Regions from separate parts of the Nitrospira sp. Nam80 genome, predicted to be linked through region 3. Evidence: riboswitches for the same ligand, from Rfam matches in the RefSeq annotation. Region 3 holds a riboswitch; each other region holds the start of a gene.
What was found. A riboswitch is a leader RNA that binds a small molecule or an ion and turns the genes downstream of it on or off. The one in region 3 is predicted to bind cobalamin.

Region 1: linked by a shared signal. The riboswitch ahead of ACWGXE_RS20305 (ABC transporter substrate-binding protein) and the one ahead of ACWGXE_RS17825 (TonB-dependent receptor) in region 3 are both predicted to bind cobalamin.
Region 2: linked by a shared signal. The riboswitch ahead of ACWGXE_RS10780 (TonB-dependent receptor) and the one ahead of ACWGXE_RS17825 (TonB-dependent receptor) in region 3 are both predicted to bind cobalamin.

What each region holds. Positions count from the first base shown of each region.
Region 1 is NZ_OZ224216.1:4,337,662-4,345,239, reverse strand. It holds gene ACWGXE_RS20325 (SGNH/GDSL hydrolase family protein) at 1-556, opposite strand, end outside; gene ACWGXE_RS20320 (class I SAM-dependent methyltransferase) at 840-1,613, shown strand; gene ACWGXE_RS20315 (hypothetical protein) at 1,636-2,523, shown strand; gene ACWGXE_RS20310 (BACON domain-containing protein) at 2,762-4,477, shown strand; cobalamin riboswitch at 4,559-4,727, shown strand; gene ACWGXE_RS20305 (ABC transporter substrate-binding protein) at 4,818-5,747, shown strand; gene ACWGXE_RS20300 (FecCD family ABC transporter permease) at 5,849-6,883, shown strand; gene ACWGXE_RS20295 (cobyrinate a,c-diamide synthase) at 7,001-7,578, shown strand, end outside.
Region 2 is NZ_OZ224216.1:2,290,375-2,297,952, forward strand. It holds gene ACWGXE_RS10770 (cob(I)yrinic acid a,c-diamide adenosyltransferase) at 93-677, opposite strand; gene ACWGXE_RS10775 (cobyric acid synthase) at 692-2,239, opposite strand; gene ACWGXE_RS10780 (TonB-dependent receptor) at 2,242-4,335, opposite strand; cobalamin riboswitch at 4,367-4,612, opposite strand; gene ACWGXE_RS10785 (ABC transporter ATP-binding protein) at 5,055-5,894, opposite strand; gene ACWGXE_RS10790 (FecCD family ABC transporter permease) at 5,907-6,920, opposite strand; gene ACWGXE_RS10795 (ABC transporter substrate-binding protein) at 7,034-7,578, opposite strand, start outside.
Region 3 is NZ_OZ224216.1:3,770,732-3,778,309, reverse strand. It holds gene ACWGXE_RS17845 (TonB-dependent siderophore receptor) at 1-1,132, opposite strand, end outside; gene ACWGXE_RS17840 (FecR family protein) at 1,647-2,699, opposite strand; gene ACWGXE_RS17835 (sigma-70 family RNA polymerase sigma factor) at 2,886-3,398, opposite strand; gene ACWGXE_RS17830 (carbon-nitrogen hydrolase family protein) at 3,791-4,657, opposite strand; cobalamin riboswitch at 4,819-4,992, shown strand; cobalamin riboswitch at 5,425-5,597, shown strand; gene ACWGXE_RS17825 (TonB-dependent receptor) at 5,624-7,578, shown strand, end outside.

The DNA.
Region 1 (7,578 bases), 570 kb from region 3:
CCCCGCTCTCATTGCAAAAGACGGTCGTCACGTTCGAGAGACTGGCCAGCGGCAGGAGTTCTCCCTGATCACTTGTAAATACCGATCGGATCACCCCTTTGCCGGCTGATTGAAACAACACCGCCGAGAATACGTCCGGAAACGCCCGAATGCCCTCGTTTCTGAGGTCCTGCACCACTTGCAACCTGGTCCTGGCGTCAAATGCGGTGTGAGAGGACTGCTCTTCCTTGATGCGCCTGACTGCCGCGCGAGAATCACGATCCGACGGAAAATTCAGCCAGTCGCCCATGCTGAAACGGCTGGAGGAGAACAGAACATGGCCGACGAGGGCCTCGGCGCCATAGGCTCCCACCGCGGTTGAAAGAAGCAGGAGGGCGAGATTGAGTTTGGTCGAAACGGACAGGCGCAATGCGGCAAACCCGATGACGGCCAGGAGGATCAGCACAACATAGTGCCATGCCCATCCGTGACGCAGGAGCATGACAACGAGGAATAGGAGGCAGGATGACGCCGCGGTTATGAACACCGCATCGGCTAACTTTCGTACGCTCTCCATTCAGCTTCCCTGCATAGGCACGCAAGCATCCCGGTTGGAGGAACAGATGGACGGTCCCAAGCCGCTACGATCAGTACGAACGCTGTGTCGCCGTAACCGTGATGTGCCACCACCTTACCAAAAGAACAACCCCAATGTGAACGCCATTGGCCGGATGGCCGGGGAGGAGGACTTGAGCGGCCCCGCATTCTTGCGTACCATGCAGCCTTGTCTTGGGATCGCGGGACGTCGATCTAATGATGAACGATAGCAGGCGAATGAAGCCCGTTCGTTCGATCCGGCCATGACATTGACTGCCGTGTTGATCCGTCTCGCCAAGCAAGCCGTCAAATTTGTATTCCCTTCCAGAACCTATCTGAACATGCGGGAAGCCCTGCTCGGAGAGGAGAGCCCCGCCATTGACTGGAAGTATTTCTGTTCATTGCGACGCCTCCGGCCCATCCGGCTCGATTCGGGGGCGCGGGTCGGCCTTGGCATCGGGCGGTACTACATCGACAACTTCATTGCTCAACATGCCGGCGATATCCAGGGCCGGGTCTTGGAGGTGGCCGACAGGCGTTATACCACAAGACACGGCGGAAACCGCGTCTTGCAGTCGGACGTGCTGCATGTAAAGGCCGGTAACCCGGATGCGACGATTATTGCGGATTTGACTTCGGCGGACCATATTCCGTCGGATGCATTTGACTGCGTCATTCTCACGCAGACATTGCAGTACATCTGGGATTCCCGCGCCGCCGTGCGGACCATCAAGCGTATCTTAAGGCCGGGCGGGGTTTTACTTGCCACGGTGCCCGGGATCGCTCAAATTACCCGCTACGACATGGAGCAATGGGGCGAATACTGGCGATTTACCACATTGTCGGCGCAGACGCTGTTCCGGGAACAATTTCAGGACGAAAGCGTGACGGTGCAGTCCTATGGAAACGTCCTCACCACGATTGCCCGCCTGCACGGCATTCTCGCCTCTGAACTGCGCCCGGAGGAACTGGATTATCACGACCGTGACTACGACGTCATCATTTCCATCAGGGCAGTGAAGCAAGGCGGGACGTGAGGGTCGCCACGGGCGTGGACTCATGTTAGTCTTCATTAAACGGGTTCTTCCTGAAAGGCTGATTCAAGCGCTCCGGCTGGTCCGTGCAGCGTTTCGCAAAACCATACTCGCCTATCCTCACGCGCTCGAGCCCGGATCGGTTCTGTTCAAGATATGTGAGCAGCTCGGTTATCGAATGACAGACAACATTGCCGCGAAGGCGGATCTCGTCATTCATTGGGAAGACTCCTCGTTTCGTCCGGCCTATCCCGCCCTGGAAGAACGGAATCGGCGGCAAAAAGTCCTCAATCTGCACTGCCGGGATATTTCCAAACTGAAAGTAGATGCCACACATCACGCGGTGTTCGGCTATAGGCTTGAGGTGGATCCGTTACGGCATCATGGCCCGTGCGTGAAGAAATCGAATGAAAACGCCATGAATGACGGGACGATCATTGAGTGTCCGATTGCCGAGCGTGACGAGCGCTGCGTCTATCAAAAAGAGGTAAACAACCGAATAGACGCCGAGTACATAGAAGACATTCGCGTGCCGGTTTTCGGGCACCTGATTCCCTTTTGCTATCGGAAGCGACGGCCGATTGTCTCCCGGTTCAGCAATGAAAACACCTCGGCCAGCCTCTGTGAAGTGGATACGGTATTGTCCTCCGTTGAAGTGCGACAAATTTTGCAATTCTGCGATGCGATGGGGCTGGATTACGGAGAGTTGGATGTCCTGAGAGACCGGGATGATGGGAGACTGTATGTGGTCGATGTGAACAATACTCCCTGGGGGCCCCCCAATCATCTCGATCGTGCAAGTGTCCCGATTGGGCTGCAACGGCTTTCTGAAGCCCTCGCATCGGCGTTTATGTCACCAGGTCCGTACTCTCCGTCTCGATGGTTCTTGTGCCGGCCACCATGGACCAAGTGAAGAGCGGCGCCGATGAATCATTTTTGAACAGCGGCGTCTTCACCTCCATACAGTAACCTTTCGTTCATACCAAAGGCAGAAAGATACGGTCTTCCACGGCTCTAGCTCGTTCCTTTCCATTCCTGCTCGTTAGGATTCGCTGATTCCATTCCTTCTCCCTCCAACAAATGGCATGGCAGTTGCTCAGTTCCCCGGAAGGAGTCCCGTAATACCACTGCGTTAACCGAGGAGCAGGCCGATGAGATCCGGTCATGATCAGGAAGGATCCAGACACACACCATTTTCCGTTTGGTCGGCCGGCCGGCTGCTCTTGTGGGCCGTAGCGCTGGCCTTCGCGCCGATCGGATTCTCAGCCGTCCCGGCATGGGCCCAAAATATTCAGGCCAGCCCCTCCTTGCTCTCGACGACGGTGGTGAAAGGGCAAAGCGCGACATTGACGTTGACGTTGCAGAAGACCGGTACCGATCCGCATAACTGGGAACCAAAAACCAGTGTTCCGTGGATCGGCCTGACGCCCAACTATGGCAGCATCAATACCATCACGAGCGAACTAGATCAGATCAAAGTCACGGTCAATTCCGCAAACATGGCCATGGGAGCCAACTCTGGTCTGGTCTATATCTGGGATACGGCCCCGGGCGTATCGCGGCTCATCTCCGTTCCCGTCATGGTAACGGTAACTCAAGCCGGGACAGTCAGCCCGCCGCCTGCTCCCGCATCACCGCCCCCGGCTTCTCCTCCCTCTCCGCCTGCGGCATTGCCTCCTCCGCCACCAGCACCGCCATCACCACCGCCGGCCGCACCGACCCCGACATCCCTCAATTCCAACATTACGGCGTTCCCTGCCGCCCTCTCGGCGACTTTGGCGAAAGGCCAGAGCACGACACTCACCTTGAATTTACAGAAGGCGGGCACCGATCCGCATAACTGGGAGCCGAAGACGAACGTGATGTGGATCGGCTTGTCACCGAACTACGGCAGTGTCAATACCATCACGAGCGAACTGGATCAGATCAAGGTTACGGTCAATTCGGCAAACATGCCGGTGGGTAACAATTCAGGGCTGGTGTACATCTGGGATACGGCTCCCGGGGTATCGCGACTTATCTCCGTTCCTGTCATGGTGACGGTGACGCAGGCCGGAACTCCATCACCTACGCCGCCGGCTCCCATCTCACCGCCTCCGACGCCCCCGTCACCATCTCCGGTTCCCCCTTCTCCACCTCCGCCGGCACCGCCATCGCCGCCTCCGGCTCCGCCGTCGCCACCACCGGTACCCCCGACGGCGCCCGGTTTACAATCGAATATCACGGCGTCTCCAGGTGCTCTTTCTGCAACCGTGGCCAAGGGACAGAGTGCGACGCTCACGATAAATCTGCAGAAGACCGGAGCCGATCCGCATAACTGGGAACCGACGTCCAGTGTTCCGTGGATCAGCTTGTCTCCCAGCTATGGCAGCATCAACACGATTACGACCGAATTGGACCAACTGCAGGTCACGATCAACACGGGGAACCTTACCGTCGGTACGAACCACGCCTTGGTCTATATCTGGGACACTGCCCCGGGGCTGTCACGTCTTGTGACGGTCCCCCTGACCGTAACCGTGACTCCGGGCGGCGGCACCACACCGCAGCCGTCTCCGCCTCCAGTTCCACCGGTTGATCCCAATGGCCAAGTCGCGCCGCCCCCGCCGCCGCCCCCGCCAGTCCCTCCGGTGAACGGCGTGGCGACGGTGACATGGTCTGCCAACAGTGAGGCGGATCTGGCCGGATATAAAATTTATGTGGGCACCACGTCCGGCGTGTATACGCGAACCATTGATGCCGGCAACGCCACTTCTTATGCGATTACGCTTCCCAAAGGCGTGACATACTTCTTCGCCGTCACGGCCTATGACAGGTCGGGGAATGAAAGTGCGCGTTCCGGCGAATTGAGCCGGAGTCTGTTCTAGGTGTGCGAAGGCTGCGCGATGTGTCATCGCGCAGCCTCATTCTCTTCCTTGACTTCACCCCCTGCTCTCCTCTACAGTCCGCCTCCATATAAGGCTTCGGTTAAGGGAAGAGGGTGGAATTCCCTCACGGTCCCGCCGCTGTAACTGGGAACAACACCGTTGCATGTCACTGTCGCCCTGCGCGATTGGGAAGACGCGGGTGCTTGGTTGATCCAGAAGTCAGAAGACCTGGCCGAAGACTGCGACCACTATTCCCTCGTGGGGTGGGGAATGAGGCGAGGACGAAAAGCCTGGTGCAGTCCTCCGGGTCTTGGCTCAACAGCCCCCCAGGACTTCGTTCTTGCGCCGTATCGGATTGTTCCTCTACCTTTGTGTCCTTCCGCTGGTACCGGCGGCTCACGGCCTCGTGTGGGTCCCTCCCACGGCGGCGACTGAGTCCCGCTCATTCACCGACGACCTCACACGAACGGTTCTCGTGCCGGCTACGCCTTCACGCATCATTTCGCTTGCCCCCAGCATAACCGAAATGTTGTTTGCCATCGGGCTTGATCGCGAGATCGTGGCCGTGACGCCGTTTTGCGATTTTCCGGCGGCCGCCGCCGGACGACCCCAAATCGGATATGCCAACCCCAGTCTTGAGCAGATCGTCGCGCTGAATCCAGATCTGGTGATTGCGCCTGCCGATTTCCTGCACCCCGCGCTAGTCGGGAAGCTGGAGCAACTCAGGATCCCCACGCTCGTGCTGAGCGCGCGATCCCTGAAAGACATCGAGCAGCATCTCCGGCTCTTCGGCCTGGTCTTCAACCGGCCTTCGCAGGCGGAGGCAGTAGTCAATGCCATGCGGCAACGGATGGAGACGGCAAACGCGCGAGTCCGGAAGCTGAGGCCTGTCCGTGTGCTGTATGTGCTGAACAGCCGGCCCCTCATAACCGTGGGGCCCGGGAGCTATATTCATGAATTGCTCGAACGGGCCGGCGGTGTAAATATTGCCGCCTCTGCGGGGACGGCTTACCCGAGAATCGGCATGGACACGGTGGTGGTGGGTGACCCCGAGATCTTGCTGTTTCCTGCGGGAAAGACGGAATCGGTGCCGGTCGCCGATCGGGAAGCGTGGAAGCGGTGGACCGATATGACGGCGGTCCGAACCGGCCGGCTCCATACCGTTTCGTCCGATGTCATCAATCGTCCGGGCCCCCGTATCGTCGAAGCTTTGGAGGAATTGATCAGTATTGTTCATCCGGCGGCGGATCAATCGAGGCCCTCACGGTGAGCAACGAAAAGCCTTTACTGCAAGAACGAACAGCTCAATCCCATTGGAATGTGCCGCATGCGGCTCGTTCAGGGGGTGGATGTGAATCCGGTCGTCCCGCCATGCGGGCTCGACGCGTGTTGTTCTTCCTCGGCCTCTCTTCTGTCGCCGGACTTGCCGTATGCCTCCAATTCGGGGCGCAGCACATCCAGGCGACGGAAGTGGTGCAGGCGCTGCAGCGAGCCGCGGCGGAAGACGAGTGGACCGTTCGAACCATCGGCACAACCGGCGTCATTCTTTTTCAGGTCCGCCTGCCGCGCGTGTTCCTGGGTTTTCTGGTCGGAGCCAGTTTGGCGGGAGTCGGCGTGACATTGCAGGCTCTCATGCGAAATCCGCTGGCCGATCCCTATGTCTTGGGGGTCTCCAGCGGCGCGGCGCTTGGAACGTCCCTGGCCGTGCTGTTCGGCATCGGCACGTCCATGGTTGCCGTCACGACGCTTCCTCTCTGCGGATTCGTCGGAGGATTGCTGTCTCTCGGAATTGTCTATGGCCTAGCGGCCCATCGCGGTCACTTGTCGGTGCATAGCCTCTTGCTGGCAGGCGTGATCTTGAACGCGATCTTCAGCGCCTTGATCATGTTCCTCACGTCGATTATGGAACCGAATCGCTCGTTCGGCATGATGGCCTGGCTGATGGGCTCGCTTACAGGGGACGGAACTCACGGCTTGACGGCCGTGTCGCTGTACCTCATCGGAGGTTTACTGTTATTGATGCGGGAGAGCCGGGGGCTCAACATGATGGCGTTGGGTGAAGAAGTGGCCGGTACACTCGGGGTCTCCACAAGATCGGTGACGCGGCGGCTTTTTATCCTGACCGCTCTCATCACCGGCGCGGTGGTGTCACTCAGCGGCATGATCGGATTTGTCGGCATGGTCGTTCCCCACGCGGTCCGGCTTGTACTCGGCGCCGATAATCGGGTCTTGCTTCCCGCATCGATCTTGAGCGGCGGGCTCTTTCTCGTCATCGCCGATACGATCGCCCGGACCGCCTTGGCGCCGAGCGAGATCCCCGTCGGCATTGTCACCGCCTTGGCCGGAGGACCGTTTTTCATTTATCTCATGATGTCGTGCCATCGAGAACCAACGCGGTACGCATGATGGGCCGGCGCCGGGCGAAAAAGAGGACTGTGCGATGAGGACTAGGACGGCAGGATCGGATTTGGACGCTCGATCAACCCGGTCTAGGGGGGCGTTCGGCTTACGTTATGAGGTTCGATGGTGAAGGCGCCTCGTCTGGTTATCGCCGGTACTGCGAGCAGCGTCGGCAAAACTACGACCATGCTCGCTCTCTTGGCGGCGTTTGCGGCCAAGGGGCGGGTCGTGCAGGCATTCAAGGCGGGACCGGACTTCATTGATCCGGGCCACCATGCGGCCGTCACCGGACGACCATCCCGCAACCTGGACGGCTGGATGTTAGGGAAAGATGTGAACCGCGCCATCTTCAGTCGCGCCGCCTTGGGCGCGGATCTTTCCTTGATCGAAGGCATGATGGGACTGTTCGACGGCAGTTCCCCGATCAGCGATCTCGGCAGCACCGCGGAATTGGCCAAGCAGCTGGAGGCTCCCGTGCTGCTCGTCCTCGACGGCAGCGCCATGGCCCGATCGGCCGCGGCGATTGTCGAGGGATTCGTCCGGTTCGATCCCGAGCTCAACGTGGCAGCGGTTCTGTTCAATCGTGTCAATAGCGAGGGCCATTACCGGATCCTGGAGGCAGCCGTGGAACAGCGGATGGCCGTCCCCGTCGTCGGATATCTGCGGACCGATCCGACCGCCACTATTCCCGATCGCCATCT
Region 2 (7,578 bases), 1.5 Mb from region 3:
AAGAACGGCCAAGTATAGCTAGTATAGGCGAGAGCGGGCGGTTCGTGCCCCTTCTTGTTCAATTCTTCAAAGGAATGACAAAATTTTGGCAATCATCCGGGCGACGGCTCTCGTTCCCAGAGCTGTTCCTTCTCGCCCTGGTGATGAGCGATCCACCGAGACAGCACGAAACAGGCGTCACTCAACCGGTTTAAGAATCGGACGATGTCCGGAGCGATGGATTCCTCCCTCCCCAACCGGACGCAGATGCGTTCCGCCCGCCGGCAGATCGTGCGCGCTTGATGCAGCAGGCTCGCGACTCGCCCCCCGCCCGGCAACACAAATTCCTTCAGCGGCTTCAAATCCATTTGGCAGGCATCAATCAGTTGTTCGATCCTGGCAATATGGTCTTGGGTCACCGTCGGCATATTAGGGAATGATTGCCCGGGCGCGGTAGCCAGAAGCCCGCCGATGTCGAACAGTTTGTTCTGAATCCATCGAAGTTCCTCTTCCAACCGCGCGGAAGCCGGTCCGGAGAGAGGAGCGTTAAAGGCTCGCACCACCCCGATCGACGCATTGAGCTCATCCACCGTTCCGTAGGCTTCAACCCTGAGACTGTCTTTCCAGACTTCCTGACCTCCGGCCAGTCGGGTTTGTCCGAGATCTCCCGCTTTTGTATACACTTTGGTAATGCGCATGTCGGACCTCCGTTTTACCGCAACCGCTCCCAGACGGGAGTGAGATTCATGTGTTGTTTGACGTGATCCGCCCACCGATCGAGTTCGCCCTGTTGTCGCCCCGTGGCGGCCTGCGAAACAGAGAGGTCCAATGGCGGTAATGCTTTGCGCTGCCGGACACGATTTAGCCAAGCTCGCCGAAATGCCGGCTCATCAAAGACTCCATGGATATAGGTCCCCCAGATGAGTCCGTCTTCGCGTACAGCCCCCTCCCATAGGTCATTTTCAGGAACGCTGCCCGGCTGGTGACCGGACACCTTCGTCAAGCGAAATGAGGGCCTATGCCGATGACGCAATGTCTGGCCCATGTGAATATGATACCCACGGACGGCAAGCGCAGAGGGCGGATCAATATGTAGTGCCACTCCTTCCACCACTGTCGTCGCTTTGTCGGTTTGTAGGGTGGTCGCAATGTCCAAGAATCCCAGGCCGCGCTCTTTTCCACCGGCCTCGACGGTATATGGATCGTCGATCCAGCCGCCCAGCATCTGATAGCCACCGCAGATGCCCACCAATTCCTTGCCACTCTGAACATGCGGCTGCAGGGCATCATGCAACCCATGCTGCTTCAGATATCGCAAATCGGCAAGCGTATTCTTGGTGCCGGGAATAATGATCACGTCCGCCCTTCGTAAGTGTGCCGGTGAGGCACCATACTGCAATGCGACATCCGGTTCATTCAGGAACGCATTGAAATCGGTGAAGTTGCTCATGTGGGGCAACAATAGCACCGCCACATTCACGAGTTCAGGGGCGAACGGCCCGGACCGGCGCAGGTCGATCTGCAGCGCGTCCTCCTGGTCCAGATGTAACGGCCGAAGGAAGGGAACCACACCGAGGACCGGAAGACCGGTGCGCTGCTCGATATAGGCCACACCGTCCTCAAACAATGCCCGATCGCCTCGAAACTTATTAATGACGATGCCGATCATGCGGCGCCGCTCTTCCGGGGTCAGCAGATCCAACGTTCCGATGACCTGCGCAAACACGCCTCCCCGGTCGATGTCCGCGATCAAGAGCACGCCGGCGTCGGCCAAATGGGCGACCGGCCAGTTCACCACATCGCGGTCTCGGAGATTGACTTCCGCCGCGCTGCCGGCGCCCTCGATGACGATCACCTCATACTGCCGCGCCAACCGCTGATAGCTGTCGCGCACGATCTCAAACAGCGGCACGCGGGCTTGAAAATAGGCGGTCGCCTCCAGCTTGGTCTGTACTTTCCCCCGCACGATGACTTGGCTGGAGGTATCGGATTCCGGCTTCAGCAGGATCGGATTCATGTCAACATGCGGTAAAATCCCGCAAGCTTCGGCTTGAAGAGCCTGGGCTCGCCCGATCTCCCCGCCCTCGGGCGTGACGGAGGAGTTCAGCGACATATTTTGGGCCTTGAACGGAGCCACTGCCCGTCCGTCGCGGCGCAGCAGTCGGCACAGGCCGGCAGCGAGAATGCTTTTGCCCACATCGGAGCCGGTGCCGAAAAGAGCGATCGCCTTGGTCTGCCGGCCGTGACGGGAGTTGCCCATCGTTACAACGCCTCGAATCGGTAACTCAGGCCTCCATAGAGAGCGATCCCCGGGGCCGGGACGACGAACCGTTCGAGTGCGCCTCCGCCGGTCAACACGTTTACCGCCATGATGCCGCTCGTGGAATATTTCTGATCCAACATATTATTGATCATCAAGAAGCCGGTCAGCCGGCCGCCGGGGACAGGGCGCTCATAGCTGATTCGGCTGTTCAGGACAAAGTAACCCGGCAGCCGGGGTTGAATATTATTTTCGTCGTTCAGGAAAAACTGTGTGCTGACATAGAGGCCGATGAGCGAGACCGTCAACCCTTCGACCGGATGTGCATTGGCAGTTAGACTTAATCGATGCTTCGGGACTTGCGGAAGCGTATCGCCGACTTCCACGGTTCGGGTGGAGGCCAGATTGAACGCCGTCCGATATTCCGCCTGAGTATAGGTGTAATTGATGATCCCTTCCAAGTATTGGTTCAGACGTGCCTTCACCGTTCCCTCGACGCCCCGGCGCCGCGTCTTATCGACGTTCCGGTTCTGGCCGTCGCCGAAACTGAAATCGCAGAGTTGGCACGTAAAAAGAATCTCGTCGCGAGTGTCGATCTGAAACAGTCCCAGGGCCGCCTCCCCCCATGTGCCGAGGGCCGTCTTTGCCCCGATCTCATAATTGCGCGTCTTGACCGGCTTCAAGTTCGGATTGGAGCCGAACGACGCGAGCGCAAACAGCTCCTGGAACGTCGGCACGCGAAATCCTTCGGTATAGTTGAAATAGACGCTCGTGGCCGGCGTCACCAGATAGGTGAGCCCTCCTCGCGCGGTCGTACGATTGAATCGCCGGGCTCCGTCATTGGCCGGCGTGATATTATCGCCGAAACCGATTTGATCGTGATCATAGCGGGCGCCGCCGGTCAGGATAAGGCGTGGCGTGAGATGCACCGTATCTTGAACATAGAGTCCGGTGCTGTCTTCGTTGGTGGAATCGACATTGGGAAAGACGCCGGGGAACCCGATAATCGTGGCGGCCAGCCGATTTCCGAAGTCATTCCGCTGGTACTCCCCTCCGAGCACGAGCTGATTGCGAAACCCCAACGGCGCGGACTCCTGCGTCAATTGAGCCGTCGCGCCTTTAGATTCCGTTTTTGTCAGCCGATTGCTGATCGAGGTTTGCCCGACCGTGAAGAGCTGTTGATTCAGATGGCGATAGAAGGCGTTGACATTTAGGGCGAACCCGAATGGCAGCGCCTGGCGCCCCACAAACCGAACGACGTTCGTTTCCTTGTCGTCAAAATCGCCGGGCGTGAAGTTCGCCTTGCGATCGAAGGCGGCCAGGCTCAGCGGCAGGGAGCCCGCTTGCAAGAGATGGTCGGTGACATAGGTATATGAAATGGAGAGATCCGTGCCGTCGGTCGGTTGGTATCCGATCTTGCTGAAGAATCGAGAGAGGCGCGCGTCGGACTGGTCGCGAAAGCCGTTTTCGGTCTCTCGGGTGAAGCTGGCAAAGTAATCAAATTTGCCGATCGGCCCGCTGGCGGTCACGTTGTAGCGTTCGCGATTAAAGCTGCCGAACATAGTTTCGCCGGTCACCTGCCGCTTTTCCGCCCCCCGCTTGGTGACGATGTTGATGACGCCGCCGAGAGCGTTTTTCCCGTAGATTGCGGCGTTGCCCGGCAGAATTTCGATCCGCTCGATTGATTCGAGCGGAATGAGATCAAAGTTGACCGTGTTGAAATCCGGCTCGTTCATCCGCTGGCCGTCGACGAACACCATGGTGGAGGGGACCGGTTGTCCGTTGAAGCCGCGCAAGTCGATCGTCTGTTGGAAGGCATTGCCGACTTGATCATACATCACGATGCCGGTCGCCCACTGGACGGCTTCCTGAATGGATTTGGCGCCGGTCTTTTTGATGTCCTCGGACGTGATGATGCTGATTTTGGCGGGCAGCTCTCTGGCGTTGACCGGCGAATCGGGAAGTCTCGTGCTGGTCACGACCACTTCTTTGGCTTCGATCGTCTCATCTTCCCGCGCGTCGGCAGGAACGGCCTGGAGAAGAAAACCCAGGGCGATGATCGCGCACGGATACAGGCTGGTCCATCGTGGTTTCACGGCCCATTGTCCCTTTCGCTCGAAGGGCTGAATGGAATAAGTTCGACAACCGGATCTCCTGACTTGCGGATCAACGCGTCCTCTGCGCCTTCCCAGTGGACCTGTTAGGCGTGAAGGTCGTCGTAAGCAAACAAACTCCTCACGCTTACGCCCTCACGCCCCACGATCCATACCAGTGGCCTGTGCAGAGTTACTTCCCGCTTACAGTGGCGGCACCGTGATGGCTTCACACCATCTTCCCCGATTCGTGAACGTTCCTTTACATACTCCCTTGTCGGTTAGAAGGCGGTACCCCAATCCCCATTGATACGCCGAGAGACCGGTACCTGATCTTTCGGCAAGCGCGGCGAATCGGCATTGACTTAGCCCGCATTATTCATGATCGCTTCTACATTCATGATCGCTTCTACTGCAACTGCGGATACGCCGCTACGACAAGCCTGGCCGTGAAGCCGGTGGCAAAAAACCTCTCCGCCGCGATTTGATCGAACGCGGCGGGTCAAGCGAAGCTTGGTATGGCGGGCGGGCTCGCCGCTCGGTGGCTCCAGCCAGCTCACCGTCTCGCTGGCGCGCACAAACGTGGCGCTCGTTCTTCCTCGCGCCGTGCGCCCCTCAACATCCACCATTTGGGAGTATGCTTCGGGGCCCTTGCATCTCCACGCGCCCATCTCGCCTAGCGTCTCCGCAGGTACGTGACGAACCGTCATGAATAATGCGACTCAGGATGTCGCCCGGCCCGGCAAACTCACTCGCGGGAGGCCGGTCTCGGGATGACAATCGATCAACATCCGGCACCCGTAGACCGGCTCAAGTACCTCCGCGCGGAGTACCATGGCCGGATGATCCATGGCCGCCAGCCGGCCTTGGTCCAACAACAGCAGTCGGTCGCAATACTGGCTCGCTAAGTTCAGATCGTGCGAGACAAGGATGATCGTCAGGTTCCGGTCCTGAACCAGAGTGGAGAGAATGCGGCTGATTTCGAGCTGATAGTTCAGGTCAAGGAACGCCGTCGGCTCATCGAGCAACAGGATTTCTGCTTCCTGCGCCAGCGCCCGAGCGATCAGCACGCGCTGCCGCTCGCCACCGGACAGGGCGATGATCGACTTTTCGGCCAGGTGGAGAACGTTGAGCCGGTCCATCGCATGATCGGCGGCGGCATAGTCGTCCTTTCCCTCCCAGCCCCAGAGGTCCCACAAGCCGGTGTTTCTATGCGGATAGCGTCCCATGAGAACGATATCTCGGACCGTAAAGGGAAAGGTTGCCTGAAACTCTTGCGGCACATACGCCAACATCTTGCCAATCGTGGTCCGCGACAGAGCCGCGAGAGGCCGGCCAAAGAGAGAAATCGTTCCCTGCGGTGGAACGAGGATCCCGGCCAGGAGCTTCAGAAACGTGCTTTTCCCCGACCCATTGGGGCCGATGACCCCCACTATCCGGCCAGCCGAAATCGTGACGGTGAGGTGATGGAAGACAGGACGCTCCGACTGCCCTGATCCGGCGGAGCGACCATAGGCGAATGACACATTATCGAGATGGAAGGCCGGGTTGGATTCGGTCATTGATCGCCTCAATTATGTCAGCGGCGAGCGTGCTCGCGTGGTCAACAAACCGATGAAGACAGGGCCTCCGAGCAGCGCCGTCACGACTCCGACCGGGATTTCAGCGGGAGCAAAAGCCGTCCGGGCAATGGTGTCCGACACCATCAAAAAGCAGCCGCCGGCAAGTCCCGACGCCGGAAGCAACAGCCGATGATCCGCGCCGATCGCCATCCGCAGCATATGGGGAATAATCATGCCCACAAAACCGATCATGCCGCTGACGGAAACTGCTGCCCCCGTCAGCAGCGCCGCAATCACCAGCACCGCTTTCTTGGTGCGTTCCACGTCCACACCCAATGTCAAAGCCGACTCCTCTCCCAAAATCATGATGTTGAGGCGGCGTGCATGCCGAAAGAGGAGAATAAAGCCGACGAGTCCATAACAACCCAGGACCAAAAGCGTGAGAAAATCCGGTGAATTCACATTACCCATTAGCCATGACATGATGCGAAAGAACCTGTTCGGATCGAGAATCGACGTAATGAACAGAATGAGCGCCGACAGCACGGCGTTCATCACGATCCCGGCCAACAGCAAGGTATGAACCGGGAGCCGGCCCTGAGCGAGGGCGATCCGGTAGACGACGACCGTTGCAGTGATGCCGCCGAGAAAGGCCCAAATCGGCAATGTAAGTTGGGCGACCAGGGAATGGGTCATGCCGAAGGCAACGACCAATGAGGCTCCCAGCGCCGAACCGCTCGATACGCCCAAAACGTAGGGATCGGCCAAGGGATTTCGCAGCAGCGCCTGCAGGGCGACACCGACGACAGCGAGGCAGGCGCCGACGAAAAATGCCAGCAAGACCCGAGGCAGGCGGACATAGATCAGAATCGTGCCCTCGATATCGCCCGCCACGGACGGCGCCTCTCCCTGTAACAAGCGGTCGAACACCCCGACCATCGCCGTGAACCCAATGGGTTGTGCGCCTGAATGCAGGCACAGGATTGCCACCGCGACGCTCCCCATCGCAATGAGGAGCAATAACATGATCGAGCGTCGAAATGCGAAATATGGTCCGTGAATAAAGAAATGAGGCTGACCAAGCAGGCCGCTTTCCGAGTGAGCAGAGCGGCCGGCCTGTTCGAGACCTCGCGGTGATTTCATGGCGAGGGCGGCACATGAGACAACGGAGCGTCGGGAAACGTTTCAACGTGGAGCAATGCGGCCAGTCGTTCCAATCCCTCGACAATCCGTGGGCCGGGCCGATCCATTAGGGCGCTGTCGATGTGATAGAGCCGCTTGGTGCGAACGGCGCTCATGCCTTGCCACCGTTGCCACTGCTGCTGTTCCTTTTCGGGAATTCCTTCCAAGGCGCCGACCGGAAAGAGGAGGACTTCGGGATCCTGCTTCAAGACATACTCCATGGAAATCCGGGGATACGCTAGTCCCGTCATTGCCCCGACATTTTCCGCCCCGGCGAGTTCAATGAGGTGATGAATGAAGCTTCCCGGCCCGACCGTCATGAGCGGGTCGCTGTTGAGCACATACAAGAGCCTCGGTTTGGGCAATCCGGCCGTGCGCTCCTTGACCAGCTGGATGCGCCGCCGCAACTCCGCGGTCAATTGGGTCGCCGCGGCGCTCCGATCAAGAATCCGGCCGATGGTATGGAGATGGGACAGTACGTCTTCGACCGTTTTCGCCTCCA
Region 3 (7,578 bases):
AGCGCTGCGGGGTCTTGGTGATGCGGTTGACGATCCCACCCGGGTTGGCGGCGCCGCCGACGATCGAGGCCGGACCTTTCACGATTTCATACCGTTCGACGATGCCCCAATCCGGGGCGAACACGCAATCAGTCGGCAATCCATTGACCTTCATGCCGTTAAAACTTCCATCAAAGTTACAAACATCGAATCCTCGGATAAGGATGCCTTCACCCCGGCCCATTCGCGAACTGCCGCGGGACACGCCGCTGACCGCTTCGAAGGCGTCATTTTGCGTGCGGGCCAAGGTGTCCTTGATGAGATCTCGGGTCACGACGCCGACCGAGGTCGGATTCTCGTCGATGGACATCTGGCTGCGGGTGACGGTTGATGAATAATCGGCCTTGTACCCTTCCGGGGGATCGTTGGCCGGCGTTCGTTCCACCACCTCTTTGACGACTACTTCCGGGACTTTGACGGGTTTGGAAGCTTGCGCCTGAGATGCGGCTGCCGCCCCGGCAGCACCTGCTGCGGTTGCTCCCATCGAGGCATTGCGATGGAGCGTGATCGTGGCGGCATTGGAATAGCGGTATTCAAGCCCGGTATCGTCCAACAACCGATTGAGCGCTTCGTCCGGCGTATAGTCGCCTTGCACGCCGCGGCTCCGGAGCCCAGTCACTAGATCAGACGAGTAGAGGATCTGTAAGTTCGCCTGCCGAGAAAAATTCAGGAGAGCTCCCTCCAAGTCTCCTTCGGGGACATCGAACGGCTGTTTTGAGCCGCCCGGCGGTTCCTCATTTGCGGCCAGTCGGATAGGCGCGGTTGCGCCACGATCGTAGTCCCGTGTCTGGCCGGCGCGCCCGGCGAAATCAAACGCGCTTCGCCCGCTCGGTCCATTGGCCCGTAAAGCAACATCGTCCTGATCCGGGTCATACGGCCCCTGCTTCCAATCCTGCGATCGCTTGTCCTGCGCCATCGCCGGATGATAGGCGCCCAGAGCTAAGGCGGAGAGGCTGACGATGAAGCCCCATGCAAACCGCTTCCGATCATATCCTGCGACCGTATCGGCGGCTGCCGCAACTGCGGCTTGAATGCGGCGCAAGGCCGCTTCGCCCACTGGCTTCTTCCGGTGCTTCCTGATCTTGTGGCGCATCCTTTCCCCCTGGTTGCGAAATGAACAATTCCCATGTCGTCCATGCGGCCGGCGGTGGTCCGGCTGTGTTAGCCCGTGTTATTCATGAACACTTCTGCTCCAATCGCGGATTCGCTGCTACGACGACACAAAGTCAATGGTCACAAACTTCTCCGTCGCGATCTGAGCGAACGCGGCGGGTCAAGCGAACCTCGGTATGGCGAGCGTGCTCGCCGCTCAGGTCCAGCCACCTTACCGCCTCGGCGTCGCGCACAAACGCGGCGCTCATTATTCTTCGCGCCGGGGACCTCGCCTGGCGACTCCACGATTTCGCGACGAAGCGCCATGAACAGTGCGGGCTGATCGGACTCGGTGACTGCCGTGACTGTCGCGATACTTCGGCGCGAACTCCCGTGCCCGCGGGAAGCGGATACCGGCACACCATACCTAAGACGAAATGTGGCCCTAGAGACCTGACGTAGGGAGAAGCAATTTCGTGTAAAAGGCTGCCGAAGGCGGGCTATCGGGTTCGCAGTCAGTGATTCAAGACTTGTGGCGGAGTCGCGGCGACCGGCGCCCGCTCAACGATGATGAGTTGAGGATTGACCCAGGTCGCTTGTATCGGCAGGGCATCCTGCAATGCTTGGACGAAGCTGCGTATGTCGTGAATGTTGAAGACCCCGCTCACCGGCGTACCTTTCAGGCCGGGATCGATGACGCGGATCTCCTCGGGTCTGTATCGGGCGATTTCGGCGAGCACCTGTTCGAGCGGCTGCGTCTGAAAAATAAGTTTGCCTTCACGCCATGCGCCGATCATGGATCGATTGAACGAACCGATAGACGAAAGGCGCCCATCGGGGTCGTACCAGATTTGCTCGTCATGATGGAGCACGGCCGGCTTGGCGGCGCGAAGCGATTCAGGCGACGCGACCACGCGGACTTCGACTGTTCCTTCCAATACCGAAACCAGAACCTTTTCTGCCGACTTGTTCACGATAAATTGCGTGCCGATATCCTCCACAGCGCCGTTGGCGACCTGGACGCGAAAGGGCCGCGTCTCGTCGTGGCGTACCGCAAACCACGCTTCTCCATGGTTGAGCACGACCAACCGTTCACTGTCCGAGAACTGTGCCACGATTTCGGACGCTGTATTCAGGAAAACCGATGAGCCGTCGGCAAGGTTCACCTGCCGCTGTTCGCCTTTCGCGGTTTGGTAGCGGACCGTCTTCGGCGTCAACACAAGCCACCAGGTTGCGGCCAGGATGAAGCACGCTGCGAGCGCGCCGGCGGTCGGAAGCCACCGTCCCGGCTGCGGCCGGTGATGCACCCGTCGCGTGGTCGGATCTGATTGATAGCCGGCCTCGACCCGGTTGAGTTCCGTCTCGAACAAGGGTTTGGCGGCATCCAGCGTACGCCACATGATGGAGAGTTGCTCGAATTCGTGCCGGTGCGCCGGGTTTTCAGCTAACCAGGCAACAAATGCGTCCTGCTCGCATCGTGTGGCGTTTCCTGAACGGAGGCGCACCATCCATCGGATGGCTTGCTGCCGTGCTGGCGGGGCCGTCGGGTCGTCGTGATCATGCACCATGTCGGTTCGCCGCTCGGCGTTACTATGCGCGATGCTTGAACTCGGCGCAACAGGCAGCCGATTCAACGAAGCTTCTGTTGGTTAGGACGAATCAGAGTAGGAAGAACCTGACCTTGAGTTCGTAGCGATAATTAGGGGCATGGCACGGGACGGACCGGGTGCGCCATCCAGAATGGGGCCGGCAGCCTAAGGGTTTTCTTCCAATCGCTGCCGGCAATGGGTCATTGCTTTGATGATGTGCTTTTCGACCATGCTTTTTGAGATGCCCAGATGGGCGGCAATCTGCGCATGGGAGCGCTCCTTGAATTTATAGAGGAGAAAGACCTGCCGGCACTTGGGCGGCAGGTCCAGAATAGCGCGATAGAGGATGCGCACTTGTTGCCGGGCCGCGACGGTTCTTTCCTGATCGGCCGGCATCGTTAAGAGACCCTGGATCTCTTCAGAATCCAAGGTCTCTTCGGCTTGCTGCCGGCGTTTTCGGAACAGATCGATCGAGAGATTAAACGCGGTCCTATAAAGGAAGGCCCGTGGCTGAAGGATGGGCTGAGGTGATTCTCGGGTCAGAATTCGCAGAAAGGTTTCCTGTGCTACGTCCATAGCGTGGTCGCGGGAGCGCAGCTTCGCCGTGAGATACGTGACGAGCTCATCATAGTACTCGTGGAAAACCGAGAATCGTTCTGCAGCAGTAAATTCAGCCATATGGCAGGAGCCTGGGTAGACCTCTCGATTGCATGGTCGAGTAGGCAGCCAAGGCGTGATCCTAGCCAACCGATGGAAGGAAGGGAATGTTTACTTTCCAGGTGTCGAGAATTTGTGTGGGATGGATGAGACCGATCCGCCGGCCATAAGAGGGTCACCCCACTATGGTCGAGCAGGTGCGTTGGGGGGCGGAGTGGAGCACACCACCCCGGCTCCCGCAGCGCTGCCCGGCGCCATCAGAAGGAAGGGACCGGGCAATGAAGCCTTTACTATGAAGACGTGTAGGACCTGACCATCCACACCTGCGCCGGACTTTGGATGAGACTTCATGGACGAGGCAGCTGCTCACTTCAATAGGCTGTATTCGCCGGGAAAGGTGGTGCGCGGCTGGTTCATAGCACAATTCTCTCATACTCTGTGGTGATCAAGTGTTGTGCCTTCAAGTCCCAGTCGATCATAAAAATTACAGACTGTTCCGAGGACATCGACAACAGTCGGCGGCCGTCCCGCACGACGACACTCTCCGCCTTCGTGAAATCGAGTGTTCGATCACGCCCCGTCCGGTTGCACACGAGAAGCGGCAAGCCGGTGTCGCGCGTACATCGCTCCCACTCCCCGTTCGGGCCATGGAGCCCCGGCGCCCAGGCGGCTGATGAAACCAAAAGTTGGGCTCCCTGTGCGTGAAGACGCTTCGCGATGTCCGGGGAAAACGCATCGGCGCAAATAAGAATTCCGACACGATCGAATGGGGCAACTGGAAAGGGGGCGACCCGTTCTCCGGGATTCGACCAGGACTCCGACCCGACTCGCAGCGTATTGATCTTGCGATGACAGCCTATGAAAGACCCATCGGGGGCGATGACACAGACGGAATTATGAAGGTGGTGCGTGTGCGGATCGCGCTCAGGGACGGACATGAAGACGGTGACGTTCAGACGAGCGATCAGATCGGCGATGTCTTTCATCCATGGATCGGGTTGGGGCAAGATCCAATCCGTGCCGATCGCGTCGGCGAAGGTATAGCCGGTAATACTCAGCTCGGGTGTCAGAATCCATGCGGCGCGCTGTTCCGCTGCGGTAACGAGGGCCTGTTCAAGCAGGCAGCGGTTGTAGGCGAGATCGGCGGGCCGGGGGGCGAGATGAAGTAATGCAATGCGCAAGGTGTGAGATCCGGCTTGGGCTTGTGTTAAGGGGGCGACAATGGCGCTCGCGACCCCCCACATACTGGCCTGGAGAAATTGACGCCTGTTCAATTTCATGATTTCCCTCGCGGGCGCCCGCAACATACCACCCAGGAACGGTCATTTCCAGGCATCTCTTGGTTCCACCATGCTGATTTGCTCAAGCTTGCCTGCTCACGCGAGCTCATTGCGACCACTACTTCGTTCTTGACACGACGGATTCTTCTCCTCTAGTGTGCGCGACACATAACCACTCTGGTCTAAGGGAAGAGGGTGTAAATCCCTCACGGTCCCGCCGCTGTAACTGGGGACAACGCCGAGTACGAGTGTCACTGTTCGCATACGTGAATGGGAAGACATCGGCGTTGGATGAACCAGGAGTCAGAAGACCTGGCCGGAGGTGTAGACTCCTGATCTCCCGTGGGGTGGAGAGAAGGGGGAGGATGGAGGCGGGAGCAATCCTCGGGATCTGGTCGGCAATCGACCCCGGGGATTTTTTTTGCCTGCTCCGTCTCTCAGATATGTCGGTCCGTTTAGTGAGCCGGCGCTCCTCCTGGGCAGGCCCGCCAGTACGGTCTTTGTCTTGGCTAGGCTGTCTGTCGCGCGGCGTCCCGTATCCGTTTGTAGTTTCCGCAGCCTGATCCGCATATCCATATACCTCACGAGCAGAGTCCTATACATGCGCGAGGCCTTCGCGTGGCGTCCGTGCCGCGTCGTGAGCATTGCCGCCGTTTCGGTTGCGAGGGAGTCGCGCGGTTCAACGTGACGAACGGAGTGGATCCGTACCCGGTCCACTCCGTTGCTGTGTGTGGGTACGCAACATACACCGAGAGGGATTTCACAAGGAACAGAAGCGAGCCGTCAGCGCCGGGGAAGATGGTGGAAAGCCATCACGGTGCCGCCACTGTAAGCGGGGAGAGCGTCCGCACGAATGCCACTGCGTGCTTCGGCACGTGGGAAGGCGTGGACGATTGATGATCCGCGAGTCAGGAGACCCGACTGACGGATGTGTCTGATCCCCCTTCGAGCGAAAGGGAGCTGACAATGGGAAGGGTGCGCAATGTAATACCCGGTCACTATTGGTGTGCCGGGCTCATCGGCGTTCTGGCATGGATGGCGTTCTGTTGGGGCGTGGGAACGGTGATTGCTCAAGACAAGCCCCCTGCGGAAGGGCAGCAGAAAGAAAGTTGGCCTGATGCAGAGCGCCAACAAGCGGCTTCTCCAGAGACTTCCGCCACGTCTCCTTCCGAGGACGAAGCGGTCGAAAACGCGAAACTCGAACAAACCGATGAGGTGGTCGTGAGCGCGACCAAGACCAGACAGCCGGTGAGCCATGTCACGAGCGCAGTGGAAGTGATGACGGGACAGGAGATGCAACGGCGCAATCTCAAGACCGTGGCGGAAGCCTTGCGGCTGGCGACAGGCATGGCCGTGTTTTCCAGCGGAGGACAGGGCACGACCACCAACGTTCGTATTCGCGGTTCGAATGCCGAGCAGGTCATGGTCATGATTGATGGGGCGATCGTCAACAGCGCGACCGACGGAGCCTACGATTTCGCCTTCCTCACGACAGACAACATTGAGCGCGTAGAAATCCTGCGCGGAAACCAAAGTATGTTGTATGGGTCGGACGCGATGGGCGGCGTGATTAGTATCACGACGAAGCGTGGGCGCGGACCCCTCTCGGTCGGAGGCTTCCTGGAATACGGTTCCTATAATTCGCTTCGCGAAGGCGGAACGATCAGCGGTCAGAAAGGAGCCTTTGACTGGTCGGCTACCTTGAGCCGCTGGGATATCTCAAGTGTCTCAGCCATCAACTATCGCCGCGGGGCGACGGAAATGGACGGCTTGCGCAACTGGCAGGGGTCCGGCCGATTTGGCTGGAATCTACCGACCAACGGACGGCTGGAATTCGATATTAGATGGCTGAACAGTTTTACGAAGTTTGATGGATTCAATGGAACGAATCCGGCCGACGTGTTGGGAGCCGGAACTCGCAGCAACCAGTTTGTCTATTCAGGGAATTATTTTCAGCCGATTACAACGTGGTGGTCGACGAAAGTCACGGCAGCCAGGGCAACGGACAATTTAACTACGCAGGACGGGGCGTTCTTTCGAGACCTCGTTACGGGGCAGACCGGCGTCCCTTTTCAGTTTGCCTCGGATATTCGCACGTATAGCAATCGAATCGAATGGCAACACAACTTTCAGATCATCAAGCCGTTGTCCGTGACCGCGGGGTATCAGTACCGGGAGATGATCGGCGACAATGTCGGCTCGTTTTCCGATCGGCGCGTGGCGTCCAATGCCGGCTTTGCCGAAGCACAGCTGAATCTCTGGGACAGGCTCTTCGGAACGGCCGGGATTCGTCAGGACGAATACAATGTATTCGGCAGCGCGACCACCTATCGAGTGACCGCCGGCTATCTCCACAGGGAAACCGGAACAAAAATCCGGGCGAGTTACGCCACCGGGTTTCATGCCCCGACGATCAATCAGCTGTTTTTCCCCGGATTCGGCAATCCCAATCTCCGTCCTGAAAAAAGCCAGGGCGGCGATGTGGGGATCGACCAAACCCTCTTTGATAAACGCGTGACCGTCAGCGCCAATTATTTTTGGACCCGCTATCGGGATCAAATTCTGACGACATTTGATCCGGTCGCCTGTGCGGGCATCCCGGGCTCTTTCGGATTCTGTCCGCTCAATTTCGGAAGCACCACAGCGAAAGGGGTGGAGGTCAGCATCAAGGCCAATGTCCTGCGGGATCTGCGCTGGGCGAGAAGCCTTGATGTGCAAGGTCAGTATACCCATACGGCTACTCGAGATATGACCACTCCTCCGCATAACCGGTTGCCGCGATGGCCGCTTCAGCAATACTCGGCGATCATCAGCTATCAGCCAATCGATCCGTTTCGCATAAATCTGGAATTCCGCTACGTCGGCCAGCGATTCAATGACGCGGCGGCGACGCAGTCGCCGCCGGGTTTCGATGTGTGGAA